2 regions of the Nocardia sp. NPDC049220 genome follow, and region 1 is predicted to be linked to the other one. Evidence: riboswitches for the same ligand, from Rfam matches in the RefSeq annotation. Region 1 holds a riboswitch; the other holds the start of a gene.
The links. Region 1 has a riboswitch for cobalamin ahead of AB0C34_RS11950 (CbtB-domain containing protein). Riboswitches for the same ligand answer to the same signal wherever they lie in the genome.
Positions count from the first base shown of each region.

Region 2: linked by a shared signal. The riboswitch ahead of metE (5-methyltetrahydropteroyltriglutamate--homocysteine S-methyltransferase) and the one ahead of AB0C34_RS11950 (CbtB-domain containing protein) in region 1 are both predicted to bind cobalamin.

Region 1 covers NZ_JBEZDA010000003.1:86,887-90,091, reverse strand. Annotated here, with positions in the region: gene AB0C34_RS11960 (alpha/beta hydrolase) at 1-537, opposite strand, end outside; gene mhuD (mycobilin-forming heme oxygenase MhuD) at 597-911, shown strand; cobalamin riboswitch at 991-1,145, shown strand; gene AB0C34_RS11950 (CbtB-domain containing protein) at 1,175-1,369, shown strand; gene AB0C34_RS11945 (CbtA family protein) at 1,360-2,151, shown strand; gene AB0C34_RS11940 (OsmC family peroxiredoxin) at 2,447-2,887, opposite strand.
Region 2 covers NZ_JBEZDA010000001.1:721,278-724,482, forward strand. Annotated here, with positions in the region: gene metE (5-methyltetrahydropteroyltriglutamate--homocysteine S-methyltransferase) at 1-1,901, opposite strand, end outside; cobalamin riboswitch at 2,072-2,229, opposite strand; gene AB0C34_RS03070 (pyruvate carboxylase) at 2,706-3,205, shown strand, end outside.

The sequences.
Region 1 (3,205 bases):
CCAGAAGTCGCGGATGCCCCACTCCTCGGAGATTTCGCGGAAAGCGGCAACCGAGCCGTGCAGCCGGTATCCGTCCGGTCCATGCTCGAACGAATTCAGGAAGTACGGCCCGGCGACCGGGCCGAAGAACGACAGCACGGCCTCGGCGTCGGGAAACGGCTGCGGCCATGCCTCGATCATCGCGGCCCAGTCCGCGGCGGTACGGCCGGTGAAATCCGGTGCGATGTCCTCTATCACCAGCGCACGCACCCGCTCGGGGTACGTCGCGGCGAATACCCAGCCGTGCAGCGCACCCATCGAATGGCCGATCAGGACCATCGGCTCGGCGATCTCCACCGTGCCTGCGGCCAGATCCGCCACGAACGCCTCGGTGGTCGGCTCGTCGGGGGCGGGCCTGCCGTGTCCTGCCGAGTCGAAGGTGTAGACGTGCCCGTACTCGCGTAACCAGCCCAGCTGATCGCGCCAGGTGCGCGCACTGCCCATCAGTCCGTGCAGCAGCAGGATCGGCGCGCCTGCTCCGCCCTCGTCGTGCAACATCGGCTCGACAATACTGAGGCCCCGAGCGGCAACTCGACGCGAACCGCTAGCTTGGTTCCATGGCTGTTGTGAAGATCAATGCGATCGAGATCCCCGAGGGCGCGGGTCCTGAACTGGAGAAGCGTTTCGCCCATCGTGCGCACGCGGTCGAGAATTCGCCGGGTTTCCTGGGGTTCCAGCTGTTGCGCCCGGTCGCCGGAGAGAATCGGTACTTCGTTGTCACCCAGTGGGATTCGGAGGAATCCTTCGCGGCCTGGCGCGACGGACCCGCGCGCGAGGCACACGCGGGCGAGCGTAAGAAGCCAGTCTCGACGGGCGCATCGCTGCTCGAGTTCGAGGTCGTACTCGACGTCGCCGCGAAGCCGGCGGGCTGATACCGAATACCACCGCCGGGCAGCGCGCTCTGCCCGGCGACTCGCCCGACGCCGTGGTACGGGCGTCCCGATCCTATTGACGTCGGGCGTCCGCAGGTGTCACAGTTCGAAAGACAAACGCGATGGTGATGCGGTAATTCCGGTGTGATTCCGGAGCGGTCGCGCCACTGTATTGCCGGCACCGGGTAATCGGTGCCGGAAAGCCAGACACCGGCATCGTCGCGCCACCACCCGATGGGACGCGCATCCCAAGGAGGACTCGAATGGCCATCGCGCATTCACCCAGCCGGGCAACCGATTCCCTGGCCACCGTGCTCGTCACGGTCGGTGTCGTTCTTCTCGCACTGCTCACGCTGTATCTGGTCGGATTCGACCAGGGCGCCATCTCGCGCAGCGGGATGTACCTGCATGAGCTGATGCATGACGGACGCCACCTGCTGGGGCTTCCGTGCCACTGACCGGTTCGCTCACGTCCCTGCTGTTGCGCGGTCTACTCGCCGGCCTGATCGCCGGGCTATTGGCCGCGACGGTAGGTTATTTCGTCGGTGAGCCCAAGGTCGACGCCGCGATCGCCATCGAAGAAGCCCACTCCGCGGGCGGACACGCGCACAGCGAGGATTCCGAACCGTCAGGCGGGCATTCGCACGGTGCCGAAGAAGCGCCGTTGGTGAGCCGCACCGGACAGAAGGCGGGCCAATTTCTCGCACTCGGGTTGGCAGGCCTCGCCCTCGGCGCCATCTACGCCTCGGTCGCGCATGTCGCGCGGCGCTACACCACGCTGCCCGGGCCGAGACTCGCCTTGACACTCGGCGTCGGCGGTTGGCTCGCGATCGTTGCGGTGCCGTTCTTCAAATACCCAGCCAACCCACCCGCCGTGGGTGATCCGGACACCATCAACGAACGGACCCTGCTCTGGATGGCGGCGGTGCTGCTCGGCATCGTGGCCGTCGCCGCGGCGACATCCGTATTCAAGGCGCTGCGCGGACAACTGTTCACGGTGCGGCTGATCGGGGGCGTCGTCGGCTTCGTCTCGGTGACGACGCTCGGCTACATCCTGTTGCCCGGCGTCAACGAGGTGAGCAACGAGTTCCCCGCCACTCTACTGTGGCAGTTCCGGGTGTCGTCGCTGGCCGAGACGGCCACGCTATGGGCCGCCTTGACCCTCGGTTTCGCGGCCCTCACCGAATTCGCGACGCGGACTGCCGCTCAGGTACGGGACTCGGTCGCTTCCCCAGGCTGATCGGCGTCCGGATCGCAACAGCAAGTGTCGGCGCTGCCTTTTTCGTTCTGGCCCGTACCGTTGCGCGCTTACCGCGCAGCCCCGTCGCCGGACGCCGCCATTCTTGTCGCGTTCGTCGGTCTCGCCATTGCATTGCTCGCGGACAGCGCCTATCGGCGAAGACGAATGCCATCCTGATCGCCATCGCGCCCGCTACACCGCTCGGCGCGGCCCGCAACTCACGCTGATTCTTCGCACTTCCGCATGGCTCCTCGCACACCCACGGAGTGTGCGGAGAACCAAACAACTGCGCGAACTACGCGAGGGTCGCATCCAGGGTGATGTGGTCCACGCCCGCGAGTGCCTTGCTCACGGGGCAGCCGGCCTTGGCAGCTTCGGCGGCAGCCTGGAAGGCCTCGGCATCGACGCCGGGGACGCGCCCGCGAACCGTCAACTTGATTCCGCTGATCCGGAAGCCGCCTGCCGGATCGGGGCCCAGGGTCACGTCGGCTGTGACATCCAGGCTCTCCGGGGTGCTGCCGGCGTTACCGAGCTGCGCCGAGAGGGCCATCGCGTAGCAGGACGAGTGCGCGGCCGCGATCAGTTCCTCCGGACTGGTGGTGCCGTCGGCGTCCTCCGCCGCACGTTTGGGGAACGACACGTCGTACTTGCCGACCCCCGAACTGGCCAGCTCAACCTGTCCGGAACCTTCCTGCAGAGTGCCGGTCCAAGCAGTACGAGCGGTACGTGTGGGCATCACGGTCCTTTCGCCGATGATGTGTGACGATTCACCTCGAACCTACCCTGGTCGGCTCGCTCAGGCGCACCGGTACGTCGATCGCACCGGCGCATCGGCCGAGCCGCACCGATCCTTCGCATGCTCCGTCCCGCATCGACCACTCCGCACGTATCACCCCGCATCGGCAAATCCAGCGCACACCAAGCGAATTCCGGGCGACGCCCGACCACACCGCCGCCGCGCTCGGATCGCCGCGAATCCGTCACCCTGATCCGCAGGATGTCTTCGAGGGCAGCGCGAACGGGCGCCCGCGCTGGACCTACGTCGATGACACGC
Region 2 (3,205 bases), on a different contig from region 1:
GAGGTCGCGAGCCGGAACGACCGCACCGACCACTCCAGGTAGGCGGGCTGATCAGCCGTGCGCAGCGGAAGCAGTTCGCGCAGCGCCGGTTCGTCGACCTGCACGATCCGGATGCCCGCGGTCTGCAGATCCACCGTCTCGTCCCGAATCGCCAGCGCCACCTGGCGTGCCGAATCACCCAGTGGCTGATCGTCGCGCACGAACGACCACGCGAGAATGGTCACCGGGCCGGTCAGCATTCCCTTGACCGGCTTGTCGGTGAGTGACTGCGCGTAGCCGATCCACTCGACGGTCATCGGTTCCCGGCGCGCCACATCGCCGAACAGGATCGGCGGGCGCACGCAGCGGGTGCCGTAGGACTGCACCCAGCCCTGTTCGGTGGCCGCGAACCCGTCGAGTTGCTCGGCGAAGTACTGCACCATGTCATTGCGCTCGGGTTCGCCGTGCACCAGCACGTCCAGCCCCAGCTTCTCCTGCAATGCGATGACATCCGTGATCTCGGCGCGCATCCGGCGCACGTATTCGGCCTGGTCGATCTCGCCCGTGCGCAGCGCGGCTCGCGCCAACCGGATCGCGGAGGTCTGCGGGTAGGAACCGATCGTCGTCGTGGGCAGTGCGGGTAGCCGCAGACGGTCGCGCTGCAGTTCGCGGCGCTGCTCGGCGGGCGAACGCCGGATCGACTCCGGCCCGAGCTCGGCCAACCGCGTCCGCACCCGCGGATCGTTCAGCCGCGGATCGGACTGTCGAGAGTCCCGCGCGGCCCGCGCCGCGGCCAATTCGGCGCCGACCGCCTCGGTGCCGTCGCGCAGCCCGGTCGCGAGCAGACCGACCTCGGCCACCTTCTCCGCACCGAAGGCCAGCCATGACCGCAGCCGCTCGTCCAGCCGGGTCTCGGCGGCCAGCGTGTAGGGCACGTGCAGTAGCGAACACGAGCTCGAAACAGCGACGTGCGCAGCGCATCCCAGCAGGGTGCCGAGGGTCGCCAAGCTATGGTCGAGATCGGTGCGCCACACATTGCGGCCGTCCACGACGCCCGCCACCAGCAGTTTGCCTGCCAAAGCCGGTACCGCCGCCACCGCGGAAACGTCGGTGCCGGAGGTGAAGTCGACCGCGACGCCCTCGATCTCGGTGCTCGCCAGCGCGGCGAGTGCGGCATCTGGGTGGCCGAAGTAGGTCGCGACGAGGATCGCTGGGCGATCGGTCGCCGCCGACAGGTCGGCGTAGGTGGTGTGCGCCAGATCGATCTCGTCCGCGCTGAGGTCCGTGACCAGTACCGGCTCGTCGATCTGTACCCACTCCGCACCCTCGGCGGCCAGCCGGCGTAGCAACTCGCGATACAGCGGGAGCAAGTCGGTCAGCCGAACTGCGACATTGCTACCGGTCGCCTTTGCCAGCTTCAGGAAAGTGATCGGCCCGACCACGACCGGCCGCGCGGGCACCCCCAGGGTGATTGCCTCGCGCACCTCCGCGAGGAGCTTCTCCGGGTGCAGCGAGAACTGAGTTTCCGGTCCGATCTCCGGCACCAGGTAGTGGTAGTTGGTGTCGAACCACTTCGTCATCTCCAGCGGTTCGACCGTCTCGGTGCCGCGCGCCGCAGCGAAGTACCGGTCCAGCGGGTCGGTGATCCCGGCGACCCGCGGTGGCAGCGCGCCGAGCAGAACGGCGGTATCGAGCACCTGGTCGTAGTAGGAGAAGGTGCCGACCGGAATCGAGTCGAGACCCGCGGCAAGCAACTCGGTGAGCTGGGCGTGCCGGAGGTCGCGTGCGACAGCGTGCAATTCGTCGGCGCTGATCCGGCCCGCCCAGTAGGCTTCGGTCGCTCGCTTGAGCTCGCGCCGCGGCCCTACCCGAGGTAGCCCGAGAACTGTTGCGGTGAACGGCTTCTGATGTGAAACAGGCACGATGTTTCTCCATTGCTGAGGTCGAAAACCATCGCCATACGGGCAGGCGGAGAACCATGCGACATGCCGGAGATATTCCCGGCGGGGGAGCCCGACACGTCAACGCTGGTGGTCCGCGCCCAATCCACGAGGCGGTGGCCGCCGGGTACGGCGTACCCGGCACGGCTGGCAGGTCTTCGGACTCGCGGGCACCGGCCGGATGGCCGACCTACTGGCCGTCGCTTCCCAAGTCGCGGAGCCTCCCGGCTCGTGAACTCAGTGCGTGGTGACGGCGGTCGTTCCTGCATACCGCTGCGGGACAGTCCCGGATTCCCACCGGGTTCCCTCTCACTCGCCCGGGTTGTCCGCCCGACCAAGCTCGACTCCGTTGCGCGACGTCGGGGCTCCATCTCGTCGTGCGCCGGTGAACCAGCTGCGTCTTCAGCATAGGACGCGCCGCGCCGGTCGTGGGCGACCGGTAGGGATATCCGCCTGTCGGCGCGAGCCGGTGCCCAGGGAAATCCGCAATGTCGATTCGGGAATTTCTCGGACACCGAGTTTATTCTCCGAGGTCGTCGTGGGCACGACGTACGGTGTCGGCTCCCATGGACGTCGCGCGGGCCGGCCGTCGCTCGGACGGCGGTCGACAGTTCCGCGACGCGTGGTGGTCCCGGGCGTCGGCTGGAAACCGCGGGTCGAGCGGCGCGATTCGCCCGAGGTGTCCTCCAGGTAACCGTGACTTCGCGGCGGACGTGGTCGGTGTGCGGAATGCCGCGAAGGGGCTTCTGTGTCGGTGCTGTACATGGCGCCGGGTACCTTAGGTCAATGTTCTCGAAAGTCTTGGTTGCCAACCGTGGCGAGATCGCCATCCGGGCCTTCCGCGCGGCGTACGAACTCGGCATCGGGACGGTCGCCGTGTTCCCCTACGAGGACCGCAACTCCGTCCATCGGCTCAAGGCGGCCGAGTCCTATCAGATCGGCGAAGCCGGCCATCCAGTGCGGGCCTACCTTTCCATCGAGGCCATCATCGAAGCGGCCAAGTCGGCGGGTGCGGACGCCATCTACCCGGGATACGGCTTCCTGTCGGAGAACCCGGACTTGGCGGCGGCCTGCGCTCGCGAGGGCATCACGTTCATCGGCCCGTCCGCCGAGGTGCTGGAACTCGCGGGGAACAAGGCCCGCGCCATCGCGGCGGCCAAGGCGGCCGGTCTGCCGGTGTTGCGGTCCAGCGCGCCATCGGCGGATGTGGACGAACTGATCGCCGCGTCACACGAGCTGGAGTACCCGATCTTCGTCAAGGCGGTCGCGGGCGGCGGCGGTCGTGG